Regions from separate parts of the Pediococcus damnosus genome, predicted to be linked through region 2. Evidence: predicted binding sites of a transcription regulator. Region 2 holds the regulator's gene; each other region holds the start of a gene.

Region 1 (5,001 bases), 110 kb from region 2:
TTTTGGATTATAACCTAATTCGACTAATTTCTCTTCAACTGGTTCTGTCACATGAACGTGTAAGCCTTGAACGGCTAACATTTTATTGACATCGCCAACCATCAAGTCAACAATCTTCATTAGATTTTCCTTTGTGAGTGAATTGAATTCTACAATATCATCAAACCGATTTAGGAATTCTGGCTTGAAGTAATTACCTAACTTGTCTAAAACGGAATGAGTTTTGCCCTTGGCAGCAGCACCGAAACCAACATCAGCTTCCGCATCGCCACTTCCAGCATTCGAAGTCATGATAATGATTGTATCTTTAAAGCTTACTGTTCGACCTTGTGAATCAGTCAAACGGCCATCGTCAAGAATCTGCAGAAACATGTGCATAACATCCGGATGAGCCTTTTCAATTTCATCAAGGAGGATCAAGCTATAGGGATGACGACGAACTTGTTCAGTTAATTGGCCGGCTTCTTCGTAGCCAACATAGCCAGGGGGTGAACCAATTAATTTAGAAATTGAATGTGGTTCCATGTACTCACTCATGTCAAACCGAATCATGGAATCCTCAGATCCAAAGAGTTCCTTAGCTAATTGTTTAGCTAATTCTGTTTTACCAACTCCGGTAGGGCCGACGAATAGGAAGGAACCAATTGGACGACCAGTCCCATTTAAACCAATTCGGTTTCGACGGATGGCCCGGGCAATCTTGTTGACAGCTTCATCTTGTCCAATTACCTTTGAACTTAAATCGCCACTAAGATTCTGGAGTTGTTCTTGTTCACGTTTTTGAAGTTCACCAACTGGGATGTTAGTTTGTTCTTCAATGATTTGTTCCATATCTTTTTCTGTAACAGTTGGAATTTCATCTTTTTTCGATGCGCCAGATTTTGATTTCTCTAACTTGGCAACTTGATCACGATAGTAAGCAGCCTTTTCGTAATCTTCTGCTTTTGTTGCATCCTGTTTATACTTTTCAGCATTATCAATCTTTTGCTGGATTGTGTTGGGATCAACAGTATTAATTGTTAAATTCTTTTTAGAACCAGTTTCATCGAGTAAGTCAATTGCCTTATCCGGTAAGAACCGATCTTGAATGTATCGCTTGGACAGCTTTGCGGCTGCTTCGATAGCTTTATCTGTGTAATGAACATGGTGATAATCTTCGTATTTCTTTTGAATTCCCTTTAAAATCTTAATAGATGCTTCAACGCTTGGTTCATCAACCTGAACGGGTTGTAAACGACGAGCAAGGGCGGCATCTTTTTCAATGTCTCGATATTCGGTTGAAGTTGTAGCTCCAACAAGTTGGAAATCGCCACGAGCCAAAGCAGGCTTCAAAACGTTGCCGGCGTCCATACCACCTTCTGCATTACCAGCACCAACAATTTCATGAATTTCATCAATAAAGACGATAACATCCTTATTTTTTTCAACTTCTTTCATAAGTTGTTGCATTCGTTGTTCAAACTGACCTCTAATCCCAGTTCCTTGAACGAGTGATACAACGTCTAAACGAATAATTTTCTTATTAATTAATTTTTGAGGAACATCGCCTGCCACAATCTTTTCAGCTAGGCCTTCCACAACTGCTGTTTTACCAACACCTGCTTCACCAATTAAAACTGGATTGTTTTTCGTCCGTCGATTCAATATTTCAATAACCCTTGAGATTTCTGAATCACGGCCGATTACTGGGTCGATTTTTCCTTGTTTTGCTAAATCAGTTAGGTTCAAACCATACTGAGCTAGCAAGCCACCCTGGCCATTTTGGCGGGTACCACCATTATTATTATCAGTGGGACCACTTGGTTGGGTAGGGGGAACTTGTTGGTTAAAGTTCTGAGCATTTTCAACGTTACCATTTTGCATAGCACGGAAAATGTCATCTAGATTTCCAAATCCGAATGGGTCTTGTGCCATATTCATAGCACCTCCATTTCCAAAATTATTACCTTCTTGTTGTTTTAGAAGTTGATAGCAATTTTGACAAAGATCGATCTGACGCTGCTGACCGTTAACATTAACGTGCAGGTGGATCGTTGCTTCATTTTTACGACAATTTTGACATAACATCTTGCGATCTCCTTTCGCAAAGTCAAAGCTTTAAAAAGTTTGACCAACTTTGACCATGAACACATTATAACTCGCTTCATGATTTGTGCAAGCAATTTGTTTTAAAAAACTATGCCTGATAGAATTGCATTACCAGGCACTTTACTGCCCACAAAATTATATTAGCACTTTAATGACATGAGTGCCAATGTTTGAACTTTTGAAGGATATCGGCTAAACTAGATTTATTAAAAAAGGTAGGTGGTTAAATGGCACGAGACTTTTCGAACCTGTTAGAGCAGCTTCGGCAGGGTAGTATAAAGGAATTAACAGTTGAAGCTGATGAATTTCCAGCTTTTCAACCTATTTATATGAAGTATGAGCAACGGAAAAGAATTATTGGTAAAGCTCAAAAAAACGGAAAAGTGGTCTACCATTTTGAAGGTGATGAAAACGGTAAATCTTAATTTTATTTAAAATTCGTGAAAGGGCTTGTAATAATTTCCAGAAATTGCTATTATCAATGGGAAAGGCTAATTATTTGTTAAAGAATAAATGGTTATTTATTTTTTCTATGAAAAGAAAGCCCTTACCAAATCTTATATATTTTAAAGGAGATCGATTATAATGGAAACACGTGACTTTCATATTATTGCAGAAACAGGTATTCATGCTCGTCCAGCTACTTTATTAGTACAGGCAGCTAGCAAATTTAATGCTGATGTCAAATTAACATACAAAGACAAGGCAGTTAATTTGAAGTCTATTATGGGTGTAATGTCATTGGGTGTTGGTCAGAATGCTGATGTAACAGTTTCTGCTGACGGCGATGATGCAAAAGAAGCAATTGAAGCACTCGCAGACACAATGAAAAAGGAAGGACTTTCTGACTAATGACAAAAGAATTGAAGGGAATTGCTGCCAGTGATGGCGTTGCAATTGCGAAAGCATACATGCTTGTCGACCCTGATCTGTCATTTGATAAGAAAACAATTGATGATCCAGATGCCGAAATTAAGCGTCTTCATGATGCTTTAGACGCATCTAAATCAGAATTAGAGTTAATCAAAAGTAAAGCTGCTGAAAATCTTGGAGAGGATGAAGCCGAGGTATTTGAAGCACACATTACGATTCTCTCCGACCCTGAATTGATTGGGAATATTGAAGACAAGATCAAGAACGATTCTGTTAATGCAGAACAAGCATTGAAGGATGTAACAGATGGCTTTATCGAAACATTTGAAGCTATGACTGATAACCAGTACATGCAAGAACGTGCCGGAGATATCCGAGACGTCACAAAGCGTGTAATGAGTCATCTATTAGGTGTTAAGTTACCTAATCCAGCTTTGATTGATTCTGAAGTTGTTATCGTGGCGCATGATTTAACACCAAGCGATACTGCTCAGCTTGATCGTAAGTATGTTAAAGGATTTATTACTGATATTGGAGGAAGAACTTCACATTCAGCTATCATGTCTCGAACACTTGAAATTCCAGCGGTTGTTGGAAGTGAAAAGGCGACGACAGAAATTAAATCTGGCGATACTGTTATTATTGATGGTATTCATGGATCAGCAATTGTTGATCCTGATGCTGATCAAATTACTAAATATAACAAGATGCAAAAAGATTTTGTGGCTCAAAAACTTGAGTGGGATAAACTTCGTGACGAAAAAACTTTGTCCAAAGATGGCGTTCACTTTGACTTAGCAGCTAATATTGGAACACCAGATGATATTAAGGGTGTTGTTGATAATGGCGCTGAAGCAGTTGGCCTATTTCGTTCTGAGTTCTTGTATATGGATGCTAGTGAGCTTCCAAGTGAAGATGACCAGTTTAAAGCATACAAGGCCGTTGTAGAAGGTATGAAGGGCAAACAAGTTGTTGTCCGGACAATGGATATTGGTGGAGACAAGCAGTTACCATACTTGCCACTTCCAAAAGAAATGAACCCATTCTTAGGCTATCGTGCTATTCGAATCAGTCTTGATCGAACCGATTTATTCCGAACCCAGTTGCGCGCATTATTACGTGCATCTGCATACGGAAAATTGGCCATCATGTTCCCAATGATTGCAACTGTTGCTGAGTTTAAGAAAGCTAAAGCTATTTTTGAAGATGAAAAACAAAAGATGGTAAAGGCTGGTACTAAGATCGGTGAAAACATTCAAGTTGGTATGATGATGGAAATTCCTGCTGCTGCAGTTATTGCAGACAAGTTAGCTAAGTATGTGGATTTCTTTAGTATTGGTACTAATGATTTGATCCAATACTCATTTGCTGCTGACCGTGGTAACGAAAAAGTAGCTTATCTCTATCAACCATATAATCCATCATTGTTACGTTTAATCAAACGGACAATTGATGCTTCTCACGCAGAAGGTAAATGGACTGGTATGTGTGGTGAAATGGCTGGAGATCAAACCGCTGTTCCAATTTTGATGGGTCTTGGTTTGGATGAATTCTCAATGAGCTCATCTTCAATCTTGAAGACTCGTTCATTAATGAAACGCTTAGATACCAGAGAAATGAAGAAGTTAGCTAATAAGGCTGTTACTGAAGCTGAAACTAACGACGATGTTATTAAAATGGTTAATGATGCCATTAAATAATTGAATTTAAATTTATTTAAAATCTCTTAGGATGAATCAGATCCTGAGAGATTTTTTGGTATACTGGAAGCGTTTGATGGGCACGCGAGGATTGAAACATAAATGTCGGAGAGTGGCCTTTGAATAGCTAACGGGATTATATACTAGTGTTATTTGCATAACACGTATGAAACCAATATAATTAAACTTAAATAAGTTTGCGTTTTTAAGGAGGATACTTGTGAATATCGGAATTTTTACGGATACATATTACCCGCAGGTAAGCGGAGTAGCTACTTCTATTAAAACATTACGTGAGCAACTAGAAAAACAAGGTCATCAGGTATACATTTTCACGACA
Region 2 (5,001 bases):
AAATTAACGAATCAGGCCGAAAGTTTATTGAAGCTTTTGAAATTGCCATATCATGTGATTACTTTAACAACCAGTGATATGAGTTTTACGGCTGCAATGACGCATGACTTAGAAGTTTGGATTCCTGCTCAAAATATGTATCGGGAAATTTCAAGTTGCTCAAACTGTACAGATTTCCAAGCCCGTCGTGCCAAAATTAGATATCGGGATGATGATGGTAAATTACAGTACGTGCACACGCTGAATGGTTCTGGTTTAGCAGTTGGCCGTACCGTAGCAGCTATTTTAGAAAATTATCAAAATGAGGATGGCTCAGTGACGATTCCTGAAGTCCTAATTCCATATATGGGTGGTTTAACAAAAATCACTAAGTAAAACCTAGGGATCGTTTAATTGATTAATAATTTTTTTGCGACAACTATAAAATGTTATTGACAATTAGTGGGCGTCAATGATAATATTATGTAGTTGTCGTGTGATGGAGGATTAGCTCAGTTGGGAGAGCGTCTGCCTTACAAGCAGAGGGTCACAGGTTCGAGCCCTGTATCCTCCATTGAGCCGTTAGCTCAGTTGGTAGAGCATCTGACTTTTAATCAGAGGGTCGACAGTTCGAGACTGTCACGGCTCATTTACAAATATATAAGCATTGCGGGCGTGGCGGAATTGGCAGACGCGCAAGATTTAGGTTCTTGTATCGAAAGATGTAAGGGTTCGAGTCCCTTCGCCCGCACTTCTAATTAATAACTTTTATTAATTATTGATTAGCCGACTTAGCTCAGTTGGCAGAGCATCTGTTTTGTAAACAGGGGGTCGGAGGTTCGAATCCTCTAGTCGGCATTCACCAATTTAATAGCTTTGCGGAAGTAGTTCAGTGGTAGAACATCACCTTGCCATGGTGGGGGTCGCGAGTTCGAATCTCGTCTTCCGCTTTGTAGGTTTAACTACAAGCATTGCCGGGGTGGCGGAATTGGCAGACGCACAGGACTTAAAATCCTGCGGTCAGTGATGACCGTACCGGTTCGATCCCGGTCCTCGGCATTAATAAGCACCCATAGCGCAATTGGATAGAGTGTCTGACTACGAATCAGAAGGTTGTAGGTTCGACTCCTACTGGGTGCATCAATATTATGGAAGCTTGCTGGTTTAGAATCAGTAGACTGAATAAGTTTAAAATGCCAACTGTAACTTTTACATGTTGGCATTTTAATTAGATTGATAATATGAGCGGGAAGTAGCTCAGCTTGGTAGAGCACCTGGTTTGGGACCAGGGGGTCGCAGGTTCGAATCCTGTCTTCCCGATTAAGCACTTGAACGGTGGAAAAGGTGCCCTGACGTTAAAACTAACCACTTAAAGTTATTTACCAAAACGGGAAGTAGCTCAGCTTGGTAGAGCACCACGTTCGGGACGTGGGGGTCGCAGGTTCAAATCCTGTTTTCCCGATAATGGATAATAAGAAAGTCGTGAGATCATTTGATTTCGCGATTTTTTATTATCCATTTTTTGGATTTAAAAAGTTTTTAGGGGCAGACTGAATTAGATTGCAATCAAAATTTACAGTTAAAGAGACCCAATCCCGCGAGAAAGTTAAAAAACTTTGCTTTTTTATGAGAGTTTCGTATAATGAAAGTCAACATTAGTCAGAGATGTAAGAAAGGGTGTGCGAGATGAGTCAAAATATTTCCGATATCATTGAAAAATATTTAAAACAAATTTTAGCTGATTCAGAGGAAATTGAGATTCGGCGCTCGGAAATCGCTGACTTGTTTGATGTTGTACCCTCACAGATTAATTACGTAATTAAAACTCGTTTTACGATTCAAAATGGTTATGTAGTAGAAAGCAAGCGCGGTGGCGGTGGCTATATTCGGATTGAAAAAGTCAAATTACTTGATGATTTGGATGTTTTAGATACACTTATTCAAGTCATTGGTGACTCCATCAATCAGCGTGATGCAATTTCGATTGTAAAAAGTTTATATGAAGACGACGTAATTGATAAACGGGAAGGCAATTTGGTTTTGGCAGCGATTGATAAGAAAACGTTAGCGATGAGCGATCGTGATGAAGAAGATCAGTTACGAGCAAGAATTTTGATTGCAGTTTTAAATCGTTTACGGTATGAAAGCTAAAAAGAAAGTAGGGTGTTAGCGTGGATAACTTATTTACACCAAGTGCAAAAAACGTATTGGCTATTTCTCAGGAACAAGCTAAACGTTTTAAACATCAAGCAGTAGGAACGGAACATTTATTGTTGGCCCTAGCGATAGAAAAAAATGGGATTGCTTATAAAGTCTTTCAACAGTTTTCAGTTACCGAAACAGATATTGTGGAAGAAATTGAACGTTTTACTGGATATGGGACATTAAAAAATATGGGCGCTAATGATTATTTACCTTATTCACCAAAGGCCAAAGAAGTTTTGGCGCTGGCTGGTGATGAGGCTAAACGATTAGGCGCTGCTAAAATTGGTACTGAGCATTTATTGCTGGCACTTTTGAGTGATGAAAATATTTTATCATCAAGAATCTTAATTAGTCTAGATATGGATCTTGCTCAAACGCGCAAGGTTATTTTACGCAAACTTGGTGTTAGTGCTTCAGCGCAATTACGGCAAAACCAGGCTCAAACACGGCGCGGCGCTAGTAAGCCACAAGGGACACCAACCCTTGATTCCGTTGCCCGTAATATGACACAAATGGCTCAAGAAGGTAAAATTGATCCCGTGGTTGGCCGTGATAAAGAGGTTAAACGGGTCATTCAGATTTTAAGTCGGCGTACAAAGAATAATCCTGTGTTAATTGGCGAACCCGGAGTGGGGAAGACCGCAATTGCAGAGGGGCTTGCGCAACGAATGATTGATGGTGATGTCCCTGAAGATCTTGCTAGTAAGCGATTAATGGCGCTTGACATGGGTTCACTTGTGGCAGGCACAAAATATCGTGGTGAGTTTGAAGATCGGCTGAAAAAAGTAATTGACGAAATTCATGAAGATGGGCACGTTGTCTTGTTTATTGATGAATTGCACACGTTGATCGGAGCCGGTGGGGCTGAAGGCGCAATTGATGCTTCTAATATTTTGAAACCTGCGTTAGCACGTGGTGAGTTGCAAACAATTGGGGCAACAACCCTTAATGAATATCAAAAATATATTGAGACCGATGCCGCTTTAGAACGACGGTTTGCTAAAGTTGAGGTTGATGAGCCTACTGCAGAAGAATCAGTTCAGATTTTGCGCGGGTTACGACCTAAATATGAAGAGCATCATCACGTAGAGATTACGGATGAGGCAATTAAACAAGCTGTTTCATTGTCAAATCGATATATTAGTGATCGCTTTTTACCTGACAAAGCAATCGATTTAATGGACGAAGCTGCCGCAAAAGTTAGAATTGATCACATGGGAAAAAGTCAGAAATCAAGTTCAGAAACTAAGTTACAGGATTTGACAAATGAAAAAGAAGCTGCCATTGAGGTTCAAGACTTTGAAAAAGCTCAGCAAATCAGAATTAAAGAAGAAAAGCTGCGTAGCAAGATCGAAAAGGCTCAGGCAGCCGACCAAACAGATGACAAAAAGCCTAAGTATCAATTAAAGGAAACAGCTGAAGACATTGCGCAAGTTGTTTCAGAGTGGACGGGAGTACCGTTGACGCAATTGCAAAAGACTGAAAGTGACCGATTAGTTAATCTGGAATCTATTCTGCATAAACGAGTCATTGGACAAGACGAAGCAGTTTCGGCGGTTTCAAGAGCAATTAGACGGGCTCGAAGTGGCCTAAAAGATCCGGGTCGTCCCATTGGTTCTTTCATGTTTTTAGGACCAACTGGGGTTGGAAAGACCGAACTGGCCAAAGCATTGGCTGAGGCGATGTTTGGTTCTGAAGACAACATGATTCGAATTGATATGTCGGAATATATGGAACGTTATAGTACGAGTCGTTTGATCGGATCCGCACCTGGTTATGTTGGGTACGATGAAGGTGGTCAGCTGACTGAACGAGTTCGTCAAAAGCCGTATTCCGTAGTTCTATTTGATGAAGTTGAAAAGGCTCATCCAGATGTGTTCAACATTCTTTTACAGGTATTAGATGATGGCTATTTGACTGATTCTAAAGGACACAAAGTTGATTTTCGAAATACAATTCTGATTATGACGTCAAATTTGGGAGCAACTGCGCTCAGAGATGAGAAATCGGTTGGTTTTGGTGCGAAAGATGCAAGTCAAGACTATGCTGCAATGTCATCTAAAATTCGAGAAGTTCTCAAGCAAAGTTTCCGTCCAGAATTTTTAAATCGAATTGACGAAACAATTATTTTCCATTCATTGACTCGCCCTCAACTCCATCGCATTGTAAAATTGATGTCGCGACAAATTCTTAAACGAGTTGCGGACCAGGGGATGACCGTTAAGATTACACCGGCTGCGATTGATGTCGTTGCGAAAGCTGGATTTGATCCAGAATACGGTGCCCGTCCAATCCGACGAGCTTTCCAAACACAAGTCGAAGATAAGTTAAGTGAATTGATGCTTTCTGGACAGGCTAAGATTGGTGATAATATCACGGTTGGTGCGCGTCAGGGTAAAATTCAAGTTGTTGTGAAAAATCCTAAGGTGGATTCGAAGCAACCAACTGCATAATTGAATAAACAGACGCAGTTAAATAGTTGACATTCTTAAGCAAAATAGGTATGATTAACTTTGTTTGTAACTGTGAATGAAATGAAGTGCTGCGATCTATTGTCCGTGGTATTTCTTATAAAGAAGCAAAAATAGCTATCAGAAAAATGAGCTATTTTTGGTTTTTTTTTGCCAAAAAACAGTACAATTTGCTAAATGTAATCAAATTGTAATATGAATTGGCCGTTTGCGGAATATTTTAGAGAGGTGAATAACTTGGCAGGACATTTGGTAAAATACGGTAAACACCGGACTCGTAGAAGTTACGCACGAATTAAAGAAGTGCTAGAGCTTCCTAACCTGATTGAGATTCAGAGTAATTCAT
Region 3 (5,001 bases), 620 kb from region 2:
CGGTTCAATCCCACATACGTTCGCTTAAGATCAAACACATTTACCTTATTTTGCGTATCTGTGAAAATCCTTTTAAACGTCTCACTAGTTAGTAAATCTACATTTCTTGAAACATACCATTTATCATCACTACCAATTCCAAAACCAACGAAATCTGATACATGATAATTTTTTTCAGGCATCTCCAAATAAAAGGCCATTTCTCCTTTTAATTGGGTCACTTCACTCAAATTATCAGTAGTTAGCTCTGTATAGGCAATCTCTTTAAGAGTCTGGGTTGTTTCAAAGCCCTCAGTTGATCGAATTTGTTTTAAAAAAGATTGAAAATTCATCCGTTCATAGAAATCTACTAACGTTGCAGAATTTTTTCCTGTATATTCAAGATCCGCCAAAGAAATTTTAATCGGTGCATCCCGATTTATTGTAGCTAGTTTCTTACTTAAAAAAGCATTATCGCGATCTGCAATCAAATGTTCTTTCATTTTTGAGGTTTTCATTTCGTCTACATGTTCATAGACACCCTCGACCGAATCATACTTTTGCAATAATTTGATTGCTGTCTTTTCACCAATTTTTGTAACTCCAGGATAATTATCAGAAGTATCTCCCGCTAACCCTTTCATATCAATAATTTGAGCCGGTTTTAATCCTAACTTTTCTTGCACATGCTCGGGTGTATAGTGTTCAACTTCACTAACTCCTTTAACCGTGACAGAAACCGTCGTCTTTTCACTAGAAAGCTGGGTTAAATCACGATCTCCAGTTACAATTGTGGTTTCAAACCCAGCCTCTTCCGCTTCTCGAGAAAGGGTTCCGATAATATCATCGGCTTCATAATTAGCTAATTCATAAGATTTAATTCCATATGCCTTTAAGAGTTCACGTAAATAGGGCATTTGTTCTGAAAGTTCGGGAGGTGTTTTAGAACGTCCACCCTTATAATTGTCATACATTTCAGTTCTGAAAGTTGTTTTCCCGGCATCAAAAGCAACTAAAGCATCTGTCGGTTCCACAATTTCTAAAATATGATCGAGCATTTTATTGAATCCATAAATTGCATTAGTGTGTAATCCATCTTGATTTGTAAATTTGCTCAGCACATTGTGAAGCGCAAAGAAGGCTCTAAACGCGACACTATTTCCATCGATTAAAAGTAATTTTTTTGAGGCCATATTTTCTCCTTAGTAGTCATACTTCTATTCTAACAAATCGGACCACCTTATTATACTAATGATCTCTCAATTTTTTCTGGAAAGTTATTTAAAATAAAAACGGCTAATCTTCTCTTTCGAGTTAATTAGTCGTTTTTAGGGCAAATTATAGTTAGTCTCGATTTCCATTGAAACCACCAAAGATTTCTAACAAGAACTGGAATAAGTTCAAGAAATCCAAATACAAGGTTAAAGATCCTTGAATTGCCAATCCTGTTAGCGAAACTTGATCTCCGTATTGCAGATATAAACTCTTCATTTTGTTCGTATCTGTCATCGATAATCCTGCAAAAATGATAACTCCAACAAAAGAGAACAAGTAGTTAATCACAGGACTTCTCAAAAAAATATTAATGACCATAACTACCAACAACGCAATTAACGCAGCAAAAAGCTGATTACCTATTTTGCTCATGTCTTTATGCGTCATGGCCCCAATTGCGGACATCGATATAAACGTAATCGATGCTGAAACAAATGCAGCAGTAATTGTAGGCAAGTTAAACGTTAAAAAGATAAACGAAAATTCTAACCCGAAAAACAAGGAGAATAAGCTTAAAACTGTAAAACTCATCCCCGCACTTTGCATTGCCTTACCAGTTGCGGCTGAACTAAAGATCATTAATCCAATTAAAATAAATAAGAATATAAACGGATGACCGCTAAGAACTGGCATAATTTGAGCCCTAAACGTCACACCACTGAGATAGGCAACAATGGCAGACAAAGCCACGGCGTATCCCATAAATCCGTACATTCTTGTCATAAAACTACTGAGGCCTACCTCAGTATTAACTATGTTTCGCGGTTCTTGCATACCCAATTCCCTCTTTCTTTTAATTTGTATACATTTTATCAGATTAAAAAGTTGAATCAAGTGAAAAAGGTCAGAACTAGTCAAAACATTTTGCAGGTTTCTAGTTTCCTCTACTAGGTGCTCAGAAAGCCTTCTTTTAAATCATTTCATTAGTTATTTTTAAAGCTTAAATTGCTGAGTAATTCCTCATAAGATTTCTCATATCGTTGAACATCCCCGGCACCCATAAAGACAACCACGGCATCATGATAATCCAACAGTGGCGACATATTATCTGCTTGAAGAATCTCACCACCCTTATTAATCTTCGCAGCCAAGTCAGCAGACGAAATTTTTCCACTCTTTTCACGTGCAGAACTAAAGATATCAGTTAAATAAACCTTATCTGCTAAATTCAAGCTTTTGGCAAAGTCATCCAAAAGGGCAATGGTTCGACTGAATGTATGTGGCTGAAAAACAGCAATGATTTCCTTTTCTGGATATTTCTGACGAGCAGCATCCAAAGTTGCTTTAATTTCAGAAGGATGATGCGCATAATCATCGATGATCGTCATGTCAGCAACTTTCTTTTCTGAAAAGCGGCGTTTAACCCCTTTAAAGTTTAACAATTCATCTTTAATTTCTTCCAAATTAACTTTTTCAAAATAAGCAACCGCAATTACTGCTAAACTATTTAATACATTATGTTCACCAAATAAGTGAATATGAAAATGGCCCAGATATTCATCTCCATGATAAACATCATATTCTGATCCTTCAGTTGTTCGTTTAATATCACGAGCCTGAAAATCATCATTTTTACCTGTTCCATAATAGTAAATAGGCACATCTGCATGCAAACGCCGCAAATTCTTATCATCACCCCAAGCAAAAATTCCCTTTTTAACTTGTTGAGAAGCATCTTGAAAGGCCTGATAAACATCTTCTATTCCAGTGAAATAATCGGGATGATCAAAGTCAATGTTAGTCATAATCATGTAATCTGGATGATAAGCCATAAAATGACGACGGTATTCATCAGCTTCAAACACGAAGAAACGGGCATTAGGTGTCCCTTTTCCAGTCCCATCACCAATTAAATAACTAGTTGGCGCAACACCACTCAAAACGTGAGAAAGAAGCCCAGTTGTACTCGTTTTGCCATGTGAACCTGCCACTCCGATACTTGTATAACCAGGTAACATTTTGCCTAGAAATTCATGGTAACGTGTGACAGGTAAACCCATTGCCCGCGCTTTTTTTATCTCAGGATGATCATCCGTAAACGCATTCCCAGCAATAACCGTTAACCCTTCTGTAATGTTGGCTTCATCGAAGGGCAAAACTTCAATCCCGGCCTTTTCCAATCCTCGTTGCGTAAACGTATATTTGGTAATATCTGATCCCTTCACGTGATATCCTTCATCATGCAAAATCAATGCTAATGAACTCATTCCGGAACCCTTTATACCTATAAAATAATAAGTCGTCGTGTTATCCATTTTCTCTTCCTCTTTATCAGTTTTGTTAATAGTTTACCACATTAAAAATTCAGGTATACCTCAAATCACATTTAACTATCATGAATCTTTTTCAAATCTGCTTGAGTAAAATACACTTCACGTGGTTTGGATCCTTTTGCTTCTGAAATATCACCTTGAGCTTCCAATTGGTCGATAATCGTAGCTGCATGATTATAGCCAATCGAAAAAACCCGCTGCAACTTAGAAGTAGAAATCGTATCTTCATCCGCCAAATACTCTAAAACATCTGGCATTAATTCATCTTGCTCATCCGTTTCTTGTACTTGTTTTTTTAAAGATTCTGGATCGAATTCATAGTGTGGCTTTGATTCTGCACGAATAAAATCCGTAATTTGATCAATTTCACCATCTACATAGGACCCCTGCAATCGGATTGGGGTACTATCACCATTGCCAAGGAATAGCATATCACCTCGTCCTAGTAACCGTTCTGCTCCGCTATGATCCAATATTGTGCGTGAATCGATTTGACTAGAAACCATAAACGCAACTCGCGTAGGAATATTATTCTTAATCAGACCCGTAACCACGTCCACACTTGGTCGTTGCGTGGCAATAATTAGATGAATACCAGCAGCTCGGGCTTTCTGTGTAATTCGGACAATATAATCCTGAACCTCTGAAGCTGCCACCATCATTAAGTCTGCCAGCTCGTCAATAATCACAACTATGTAAGGCAGATAATCAGCCGCATGACCAGTTGTTTCGGCCTTTGTATTATATTGCTCGATATTACGCACTCCTGCAGCGGCTAATTTTTCATAACGCTCGTCCATTTCATTAGTTACCCATTTTAAAGCCGCAGAGGCCGATTTAGGATCAGAAATAACGGGTGCCAACAAATGGGGAAGATCGTTATATGGTGCTAATTCAACCGTTTTGGGATCAATCAAAAGTAAACGAACTTGACGTGGTGTTGCTTTGTAGAGAATTGAAATTAGCAAGCTGTTAATAAAAACGCTCTTACCAGAACCCGTGGCCCCAGCAATCAACCCATGTGGCATTTTCCTCAAATCATAAACTCGCGGTTTTCCAAATAGATCCACCCCCAAAGCAATTGTTAAAGGTGACTTACTTTGCGCAAAAACTGGTGAGTTTAAAACCTCAGACAACATGACCGGGCGGGATTTAAAATTAGGCACTTCAATTCCAACAGAACTTTTCCCTGGAATTGGGGCTTCAATTCGAATATCCTTAGCTGCCAACTGTAATTTCAAATCATCTGCCAAATTTGTGATTTTATTTACTTTAACGCCTCGCCCTAGCTCAACTTGAAATTGCGTAACTGTTGGGCCAACCGTCCAGTTTGACACTTTGGCATTAACACCAAAAGCACTTAAGGCTTCATCTAAACTTTGCACTTGATTTTGCAACCATTCAGATTGCGAATCCGCATCCAGTTTAACTGGTGGTTTTAACAAACTCATTGGTGGAAATTGATATCCCTCCG

The links. Region 2 encodes CtsR, which represses protease genes until heat stress. Its sites were predicted from a motif close to TTGGTCAAAAAAGGTCAAANA; they were not measured.
Region 1: the regulator CtsR is predicted to act here: its motif matches at 2,104-2,124, upstream of ADU73_RS00920 (ATP-dependent Clp protease ATP-binding subunit).
Region 3: the regulator CtsR is predicted to act here: its motif matches at 2,095-2,115, upstream of ADU73_RS08490 (Bax inhibitor-1/YccA family protein).

Annotation. Positions count from the first base shown of each region.
Region 1 is NZ_CP012294.1:195,093-200,093, reverse strand. It holds gene ADU73_RS00920 (ATP-dependent Clp protease ATP-binding subunit) at 1-2,067, opposite strand, end outside; gene ADU73_RS00915 (hypothetical protein) at 2,316-2,513, shown strand; gene ADU73_RS00910 (phosphocarrier protein HPr) at 2,674-2,940, shown strand; gene ptsP (phosphoenolpyruvate--protein phosphotransferase) at 2,940-4,661, shown strand; gene ADU73_RS00900 (glycosyltransferase family 4 protein) at 4,882-5,001, shown strand, end outside.
Region 2 is NZ_CP012294.1:301,284-306,284, reverse strand. It holds gene serS (serine--tRNA ligase) at 1-375, shown strand, start outside; tRNA gene ADU73_RS01495 (tRNA-Val) at 481-553, shown strand; tRNA gene ADU73_RS01490 (tRNA-Lys) at 556-628, shown strand; tRNA gene ADU73_RS01485 (tRNA-Leu) at 649-730, shown strand; tRNA gene ADU73_RS01480 (tRNA-Thr) at 765-837, shown strand; tRNA gene ADU73_RS01475 (tRNA-Gly) at 858-929, shown strand; tRNA gene ADU73_RS01470 (tRNA-Leu) at 953-1,038, shown strand; tRNA gene ADU73_RS01465 (tRNA-Arg) at 1,046-1,119, shown strand; tRNA gene ADU73_RS01460 (tRNA-Pro) at 1,226-1,299, shown strand; tRNA gene ADU73_RS01455 (tRNA-Pro) at 1,368-1,441, shown strand; gene ADU73_RS01450 (CtsR family transcriptional regulator) at 1,666-2,130, shown strand; gene ADU73_RS01445 (ATP-dependent Clp protease ATP-binding subunit) at 2,151-4,637, shown strand; gene rpoB (DNA-directed RNA polymerase subunit beta) at 4,893-5,001, shown strand, end outside.
Region 3 is NZ_CP012294.1:1,806,230-1,811,230, reverse strand. It holds gene polA (DNA polymerase I) at 1-1,172, opposite strand, end outside; gene ADU73_RS08490 (Bax inhibitor-1/YccA family protein) at 1,324-2,028, opposite strand; gene murC (UDP-N-acetylmuramate--L-alanine ligase) at 2,178-3,509, opposite strand; gene ADU73_RS08480 (DNA translocase FtsK) at 3,581-5,001, opposite strand, start outside.